Regions from separate parts of the Eubacterium album genome, predicted to be linked through region 2. Evidence: predicted binding sites of a transcription regulator. Region 2 holds the regulator's gene; each other region holds the start of a gene.
What was found. The regulator Rex, encoded in region 2, represses fermentation and respiration genes when NADH is low (regulators of the CRP and FNR family bind a similar motif). The targets are predictions, from matches to a motif close to ATTGTTAANNNNTTAACAAT.
Positions count from the first base shown of each region.

Region 1: a site for Rex is predicted at 1,502-1,521, ahead of gap (type I glyceraldehyde-3-phosphate dehydrogenase). Genes of this name have one in related genera too.
Region 3: a site for Rex is predicted at 1,792-1,811, ahead of fucO (lactaldehyde reductase). Genes of this name have one in related genera too.

Region 1 is NZ_JAODBU010000002.1:109,364-112,659, reverse strand. Features, by position in the region: gene N5B56_RS00725 (GDSL-type esterase/lipase family protein) at 1-325, shown strand, start outside; gene N5B56_RS00720 (histidinol-phosphatase HisJ family protein) at 404-1,171, opposite strand; gene gap (type I glyceraldehyde-3-phosphate dehydrogenase) at 1,634-2,650, shown strand; gene N5B56_RS00710 (phosphoglycerate kinase) at 2,854-3,296, shown strand, end outside.
Region 2 is NZ_JAODBU010000008.1:47,738-51,033, forward strand. Features, by position in the region: gene N5B56_RS09000 (ABC-F family ATP-binding cassette domain-containing protein) at 1-1,421, opposite strand, end outside; gene N5B56_RS09005 (redox-sensing transcriptional repressor Rex) at 1,618-2,256, shown strand; gene N5B56_RS09010 (NAD(P)H-hydrate dehydratase) at 2,270-3,296, shown strand, end outside.
Region 3 is NZ_JAODBU010000004.1:239,094-242,389, reverse strand. Features, by position in the region: gene N5B56_RS05610 (sensor histidine kinase) at 1-245, shown strand, start outside; gene N5B56_RS05605 (response regulator) at 261-1,769, shown strand; gene fucO (lactaldehyde reductase) at 1,946-3,091, shown strand; gene holA (DNA polymerase III subunit delta) at 3,268-3,296, opposite strand, start outside.

The sequences.
Region 1 (3,296 bases), on a different contig from region 2:
TGCTGAGCAATATGGTAAAGTAATAAATACTATTAGAGAAAAACAGCCTGATGCAATAATATTTATTCAAAGTATTATGCATGTGACAAAAAAGAAAGACAAAGAAGAAACTTATATAAAAAATAAGGAAATAGATAAAAGAAATAAGAAACTTAAGGAACTTACAAACGGATACGATATAATATGGCTTGATGAAAATGAAGTGTTTGATAAAAAAGATACAGGAGCTCTTGATCCTAAGTACACAAGTGATGGGGTTCATCTTATGCCTTCATGTGTGCCAAGATGGAAACAGTTTTTCCTTGAACATGGAATAGTGAAATAGGATAAATTAATCTTTATAATAAAAATGAAAAAACTACAAAACTTCAGATTGTTAAATGAAGTTTTGTAGTTTTTTTAGTTATTCATTAATATTTTTAAAATTAAAATGTTCTATAAGTTGTGCGGCTTTGTCAAAACCAAATCCTATATTACCGGCAATATGGGCATCGGAGCCTACAGCCACAAGTTTTCCACCAAGATCTTTATAAAATGAAAGCATATCAAAGTGGGGATTTGCAAAATCCATTCCTTTTGCAAGTGCACCGGTATTAATTTCTAAAGCAATATTTTTATGAATTATTTCTTTAAATATCTGTTCGACAATGTTGAAATAATCACTACAATTATAGTTTTTATCTTTATTTGGCGCATATCTGACTATGTAGTCTAAATGGCCTAATGTATTGAATGAATTAAACAATTTTAATGCATCAAGTAAAGTTGAAAAATAAGTCCTAAAAGCATCAGCTTCATTACGATTTTCCCAAAATTCAGAATAATATGGGTCCATGTTGTCTACAATATGACAGGAGCCAATGACATATTCAAATGGATATGATTTTAAAAAATCAGCATTTTTTTTGTAGTTGTCGCATGTAATGCCAAGCTCAACTCCAATATGAAGATTGATTTTTGAAGAGTATTTATCTTTTAATATGTTTAATTCATTAAAATATGAATCAGTATCTATATCAAATGATTCACCCGGGACAGGCCAGTACCAGTCCTGGTGGTCAGTGATGCAAATATCTTTCATATTTAAACTTATGGCTTTGTTTATTATATTTTCCAAATTCTCATCTGAATCAGCAGAAAATTTAGAATGTACATGAAAATCAGATAACATAACGTATATTCTCCTTATGTAATATGTATTGCAACTTGTTAATGTTTCAGATTCAGGTATAAATATATATTCCAAACACGTTGTTTTTCTTATTTTGCTGCGCCGTTTATAATAAATAAAAAAGTAAAACTCGCCTAAAGGCTCAAACATTACTTTTTTATTTACACTATGCTCGCAAAATTGCGAAAAACTTCCTATCGTTTGTTATATATATTTATACCTGAATCTGAAATAATTACAAATTAGCAAAGAAAAAAATTATGAGTAGAATATAACAAATTTTGCTGAAAATTACTATATTAATGAGAAGATAAAAGTAAAAACGTTTTATTTGTCAAAAAATTAACAAAATATGAGAAAAATGCAAAAAACTTCTTGATATTTGGAAAGTATTTATGTAGAATAATCAATAGGTTAATATTAATTAACAAAATATATCTTATTTAATAGGAGGACAATTAAATGTCAGTTAAAGTTGCAATTAACGGTTTTGGACGTATCGGACGTCTTGCTTTCAGACAGATGTTTGGAGCAGAAGGTTATGAAGTAGTAGCTATCAATGACTTAACAAGTCCTAAGATGTTAGCTCACTTATTAAAGTATGATTCATCACAGGGTAAATATGACAAGGCTGAAACAGTTTCAGCTACAGATGATTCAATCATCGTTGATGGAAAAGAAATCAAGATTTACGCAGAAGCTGATGCTTCAAAGTGTCCTTGGGGCGAATTAAAAGTAGACGTAGTATTAGAATGTACAGGTTTCTATACATCTAAGGCTAAAGCACAGGCTCATATCGATGCTGGTGCTCGTAAGGTTGTTATTTCAGCTCCAGCTGGAAACGATCTTCCAACAATCGTTTACAATACAAACCACGAAACATTAAAGGCAGATGATACAATCATTTCAGCTGCTTCATGTACAACAAACTGCTTAGCACCTATGGCTGATGCACTTAACAAGTACGCTCCAATCCAGAGTGGTATCATGTTAACAATTCATGCTTACACAGGTGACCAGATGACTCTTGACGGACCACAGAGAAAAGGTGATTTAAGAAGATCAAGAGCTGCAGCAGTTAATATCGTACCTAACTCAACAGGTGCTGCTAAAGCTATCGGATTAGTTATTCCAGAATTAAACGGAAAATTAATCGGTTCTGCACAGAGAGTTCCAGTTCCAACAGGTTCTACAACAGTTCTTACAGCTGTAGTTAAAGGAAAAGATATCACAGTTGAAGGTATCAATGCAGCTATGAAGGCAGCTTCAAACGAATCTTACGGATACAATGAAGACGAAATCGTATCAAGCGATATCGTTGGAATGAGATATGGTTCATTATTTGATGCTACACAGACAATGGTATCAAAGGTTGATGATGATACTTATGAAGTACAGGTTGTTTCATGGTATGACAATGAAAACTCATACACAAGCCAGATGGTTAGAACAATCAAATACTTCTCAGAATTAGCATAATAAATAAGAAATCTTTAAATAAGATCCATAAGGGTCCGGTCTTAATTGGACCGGACCCTTTTATATTGCGCTGATAATATGAATGTCACATCTATATGGATGTACATTTCATGGGCGCATATAATCTTGGAATAAAGTTTATACTGATTCCGGGATTTATGAGACTACGCGTATGACGCGCTTAAATGAAAGGAGCACATATAATGCTTAATAAGAAATCAGTAGATGATATCAATGTAAAAGGACAGAGAGTGTTAGTTCGTTGTGACTTCAACGTACCATTACAGGATGGAAAAATCACAGACGAAAACCGTTTAGTAGCAGCTTTGCCAACAATAAAGAAATTAATAGCTGATGGTGGAAAGGTAATCCTTTGCTCACATCTTGGAAAGCCAAAGGGAGAACCAAAGCCGGAATTATCATTAGCACCAGTTGCAGTAAGACTTTCAGAATTATTAGGACAGGAAGTTAAATTCGCAGCAGATCCTGAAGTAGTAGGACCAAATGCTAAGGCTGCAGTTGAAGCAATGAAAGACGGAGAGGTTATTCTTCTTGAAAACACACGTTATCGTGCAGAAGAAACAAAGAACGGAGAAGAATTCAGCAAGGAATTAGCTTCACTTTGTGATGTATTTGTAAATGATGC
Region 2 (3,296 bases):
AGATGGTTAGTAGGTTCATCTAATATAATGAAATTAGCTTCTGAAAGCATTAATTTTGCTAAAGAAAGACGACCTTTTTCTCCACCACTTAAATCTCCTACGCGTTTAAATACATCATCACCTGTAAACATAAAAGCGGCTAACACATTTCTGATTTTTGTGTTTGTAAGATTAGGATAAGAATCGCTCACTTCATCAAACAAAGTATTTGAATCATTTAATGTATGATGTTCCTGATCATAATATCCGATATTAACATTTGTTCCGAGAGTAAAAGAGCCGCTATCTGCAGCAATTAGTCCGTTTATAATTTTTAAAATTGTAGTTTTTCCGGTTCCGTTATCACCGATAAGAGCAACACGTTCACATCTCTTAATTTCAAAAGAAATATCGGAAAATAATGATTTGTTATCAAATGACTTTGCTAAATTTGAAACACTTAAAACATCATTGCCACTCGTACAGTTTGGTTCAAGTCTAAGAGTCATGGCATTTTCATATGTATCAGGATTATCGATTACTTCCATTTTACTTAAAGCTTTTTCACGACTTTCAGCACGCTTATAAAACTTTTCCTGTTTATATGAGCGAAGCTTGGCAATGACTTCTTCCTGATGCTTTATTTCAGCCTGTTGTTTGATATAGAGTTTAATTGCTGCTTCTCTAAGTTCTTTCTTTTTAACAGCGTAAGCTGAATAGTTGCCATCGTAAACATGGCAGTGTGTATTTTCTATTTCAACAATCTTAGTTACAATCTTATCTAAGAAATAACGGTCGTGGGCAACGATTACAACAGCTCCGTTATAGTTAGACAAATAAGTTTCCAGCCATTTGATAGAATTTAAATCAAGATGGTTTGTAGGTTCATCCAATAAAATAATATCCGGTTTTTGAATTAAAAGTTTACATAGTGCAACACGGGTTTTTTGACCTCCGGATAAAGTTGAAATTTTTTTATTAAAATCACTGTCTTCAAAACCGAGTCCACGAAGAGTACCATCAACCTCACTTTTGTATGCGTATCCGTTTAACAATTCAAATTGATGATGTAGATTCGTGTAACTGTTAACTATATCATCATAGTTGTCGCATCCGTTTGCCATTAAGGATTCATATTCCCTTAATTTATTTTCCATATCTATAATATTTTGCTTTACGGAAAGTACTTCTTCATATATAGAATTGTCTGTATCTAAATTCTGATATTGGGCAAGATAACCAACAGACTTGTCCTTTCCGATAATTACATCCCCTGAATCAGATGAAAGTTCATTCATTATTATTTTTAATATAGTAGACTTTCCGGCTCCATTATTGCCTACAATGGCAGCTTTTTCATGGTCATTTACAAAAAAACTGCAATCGTCAAGAATAACTTCTTCACCATAAGCCTTGCTTATATGATTGCATGATAAAATCATAGGAATCCTCCTGTGTTTGTAGTGTTTTTATATAATCAGCAAAAATAGGCTGATACCACGTAAGATTATAAAACGAAAAGCTAAAACAATCAATGAAATACTGTAAAAGAACAGTGTCAAAAAGAATGATAAATATTTGACAATGTTTGCCCTAAAACATATAATTGAAGTGGTTAAATAACGAAGGAGAACGGAAATGAGAAAAATATCCAAGGCGGTAATCACAAGATTGCCAAGATACTATAGATATTTAGATGAATTAATACAGCAGGATGTCGAAAGAGTTTCGTCTAAAGAATTAAGTGACATGATGAATGTTACGGCCTCTCAGATACGACAGGATTTGAATAATTTTGGTGGGTTTGGACAACAGGGGTACGGATATAATGTTAAATATCTGTATGATGAAATCGGAAAATTATTAGGACTTGATGTGACGCATAAGATGATAATTGTAGGTGCAGGAAATCTTGGACAGGCAATTGCAAACTATGGAAATTTTAGAAACAGAGGTTTTGAAATTACGGCTTTATTTGACAAAAATAAAGATTTAATTGGTAAAAAGACAGTGAATGGGACTGAAATCAGAGACATTTCTACTATAATAGATTATGTGAAAAATGAAAATATTGAGATTGTGGCATTGGCACTTCCTAAAGGACCGGCAACAGATATTGCTGAAAAATTAGTCGAATGTGGAGTGAAGGCATTTTGGAATTTTGCTCACACTGATTTAGGATTTAGCGATGACATAATAGTTGAGAATGTTCATTTATCAGAAAGCTTAATGAAACTTACATATAGAATATCAGAAAAAGCAAATAAAAATAAATAAGAGGTGAAGTACTATGGAAAGAATAATTTCTGGTACGGATATGAAAAAGGTTGATGAATATACAATTAATGAAGTTGGAATCCCAAGTTTAGTATTAATGGAAAGAGCAGCAAAGAGTGTTGCTGATTTAATTGAAGAAACAACAGATAAAAACAGTGAGGTAATTGCTATTGCCGGAACTGGTAATAATGGTGCCGACGGCGTTGCAGTTTGCAGGATGTTATACATAGATGGATATAACACCTGCATTTATATTATGGGAAACATAGATAAGGCAACACAGGAATTCAAAACACAGATTGAGATAGCACAGAAAGTTGGAATTGAAATCAAAGATGCTTCAAGACTGACAAGAGATGAAATGGATAAGAAACACGTAATTGTTGATTCAATATTTGGAGTCGGATTATCAAGAAATGTAGATGGCGATTACAAAAAGTTAATTGAAGCAATAAATCAAAGCAAGGCTAAAGTTTATGCTGTAGACATTCCATCAGGCCTGAACGCAGATACAGGAAAAGTGATGGGTGTGGCTGTTAAAGCGGATTATACTGTATGCTTTGGAGAACTTAAACTTGGAGCAGTTCTTTATCCAGGAGCAGATTATTGTGGAAAACTATCATTTGATAATATAGGTTTTCCGGATGTTTCCTATAAGAAGTGTGAAACAGTTTATAAATACCACACAAGCGATGATTTAAAACTAATTCCGAAACGACCGAATTATTCTAATAAAGGTACATATGGAAAACTTCTTGTTATAGCAGGTAATAAAGATATAACAGGGGCAGCGTTTTTATGTGCAAAGGCAGCGTTTAGGACAGGAGCCGGACTGGTAAGAATATTTACTGCAAAGGAAAATCGTGAAGTAATACAAAAACTATTACCTGAAGCAATGGTAAATGTATATGATACAGATGATTTTGACAAAAAGGCTTTAGATGCCTGTATAGAATGGGCAAATGTTATTGCAATTGGTCCGGGAATTGGAACGGGTGGAATACAAAAAAATATGGTTGAAGCAGTTCTTGAAAGCAGAA
Region 3 (3,296 bases), on a different contig from region 2:
AAAAATATGAATATCTTCATATTTCAATTGAAGATAATGGTATTGGATTTAATGAAATCCCTGATTTTAATAACCAGGCACCTTCATCTAAAGAATCAGGTACATCTAAAGGGCATACCCACGTTGGTCTTCGTAACCTAAATCGGAGATTAATATTAATGTATGGTCCTGAATGTGCCTTACATATTGAAAGTACTCCTATGGTAAAGACAGCTATTTCATTTAAAATTCCATGTGAAAAATAAGAAAGGTGTGATAGTATGATTTTTCACTTATTAATAGTAGACGATGAATCTATATTTAGAAAAGGCCTCTCTGAATATATAAATTGGGAGACATATGATTGTGTTGTTTCGGCAACAGCAAAGAACGGAACAGAGGCTATTGAAATAATCGAAAGTACTCCTATTGACATTGTAATAACTGATGTAAGAATGCCTTCTCTTGATGGTATCGGACTTGCTAAATACATTTATGAAAATCACCCTGAAATATCTGTTATCATACTTTCAGGATATTCAGAATTTGAATATGCACGTTCTGCAATTCAGTATAATGTTGCAGAATACCTGTTAAAACCGGCTGCAAAAACAGATGTAATAAATGCAGTTCAAAATGTTGCGAAAAAACTAATTGAATCTAAATCTTCTATTAGTAAAAGTGAGCAGGCATTTCTTAAGGATCAATTTTTTCAGGAACTTACAGACCACGTTGTACCTGATGATTCCTTAAACAAGCTATCGGACTTTGATATTAATTTAAACAATTATTATGTAGCTGCATTTCAATTACCGGACGATATGTCAATGGTTGGAACGTTAAAAGATATAATAATCGACAACAAGCTTAACAGTTATTGCTTTAGATATAACAATCTTATTATAAATGTATATTTTGATTATGAAAATGAAGATACATCAGCAATAATTGATAACTGCAACACAATCGTTTCTTCATTTAAAAAGTTTACATCATTAAATGTAAATGCGGGTATAAGCGGTTATCATCACAGTGCACGTGATTTTTCAACAGCTATTTCAGAGGCAATATTAGCGTTATCATTAAATTTTTATTCCTCTGCCCATGTTGTTGAATTCTCCAGTGATTACGTTGCAGGTAAAGAAACCTTTTCTGCGGATATTAATTTACTGCTACACGATTTTGAAAACTCAGTTATACAGTTAGATTTTAAATCTGCTTCAGATATTTTAGGCTCTATATTTAATAAACTTGAAAACAATTTTTCTGATGAAAATACTGTTAGAAGCATCTGCACTCAAATTTATCTTATTTGCTATAGAGTAATGCTTAAAAGTAATACTCTTCCTACAGAAGATGAATATATAAATAAAATAAATTCAGTTTCAGATTTCTTCCAGTTAAAAGAAACTGTCAGAAATCTTATAGATGATGTAAAAAAACAATTAACCCAGTCCTCTAAAAAATATAGTTCTTTCATAGAGGAAACAATTATATACATCAAAGAACATATTGCTGACGATTTGTCACTTGAGCTTATCGCACAAAATGTTCACACTAATGAATCCTATTTAAGCAGAACTTTCAAAAAAGAATGTGGTCATTCAATTGTAAGTTACATTACAATGCTTAGAATCAGTATGGCTAAGGATTTCTTAGCAAATACAAACCTTAAAACATTTGAAATATCTGATAAAATAGGAATTCATGACCCTGCATATTTTTCTGTTATTTTTAAGAAGAATACAGGTCTTAGCCCGAAGGACTATAGGAATCAATTCGTAAGATAATTATTAATACTTTAAGAACTAACATGTTATGTTATTAACATTAGTTATATATTAAGATGTCAGCGTCAAAAGGTTCAAGCCCACATGCGTTTGCTCATAAGTAGGTAAAAGATCTTAGAGCTCACCCTGACATCATATTAATTAACTTTTACAAAATATTGAAAGGAGATTTTAACATGGCAAACAGAATTATGTTAAACGAAACATCTTATCACGGTTCAGGTGCAATTAACGAAATTGCAACAGAAGCAAAGGCTCACGGATTCAAAAAGGCTTTTGTATGTTCAGATCCTGACTTAATCAAATTCAACGTTACATCTAAGGTTACAGATATCTTAGATAAAAACGACTTGGCTTATGAAATATATTCAGATATCAAAGCTAACCCAACAATCGAAAATGTACAGCATGGTGTTCAGGCTTTTAAAGATTCTAAAGCTGATTACATTATTGCAATTGGTGGTGGTTCTTCAATGGATACAGCAAAAGCAATCGGAATAATTATTGCAAATCCGGAATTTGAAGATGTAAGAAGTCTTGAAGGCGTAGCGCCTACTAAAAAGCCTTGTGTTCCTATTATTGCAGTACCTACTACTGCAGGAACAGCTGCTGAAGTTACAATTAATTATGTTATTACAGATATTGAAAGAAAACGTAAATTTGTATGCGTTGACCCACATGATATGCCAATTATCGCTATCGTAGATCCTGATATGATGTCTTCAATGCCAAAGGGACTTACAGCTTCTACCGGTATGGACGCCCTTACTCACGCCATCGAAGGTTACACAACAAAGGCTGCATGGGAAATGACAGATATGTTCCATTTAAAGGCTATTGAAATTATTAGCAAATCTCTTAGAGGCGCAGTTGAAAATACTAAGGAGGGTCGTGAAGGAATGGCTCTAGGTCAGTACATTGCCGGAATGGGATTTTCAAATGTAGGGCTTGGAATTGCTCACTCAATGGCTCATACTTTAGGTGCTGTTTATGACACTCCTCACGGTGTTGCATGTGCCATGATGCTCCCTATTGTTATGGAATATAATCAGAAATGTACCGGTGAGAAATATCGTGAAATTGCCCGTGCAATGGGTGTTAAAGGCGTTGATGAAATGTCAACTGATGAATACAGAAAAGCAGCAATTGATGCCGTTAAGCAATTGTCAACTGATGTAGGAATTCCTTCAAAGCTTGATGCAATCAAAGAAGATGATTTACCTTTCCTTGCTGAATCTGCTGCTGCAGATGCTTGCGCACCTGGAAATCCTAAAGATGCAAGTGTTGATGACTTTATAGAATTATTTAGAAAAATTATGTAAGAATATTTGAGAGTGTGAAATACTCTCTGTAAATCCGTATTTCTATTTAGTTTTATAAAACAAAATAAAAGTCGAAGCTTATTTCAAAAAGTTTCGGCTTTTATTCATATTATATACTCAGTCACAAGAAAGAGCATTGTGTTTTGATTTTAATCACTAACTCAATGCTCTTTTTGTTAAATTCGTTTCTTTTTTTCTTCTTTTT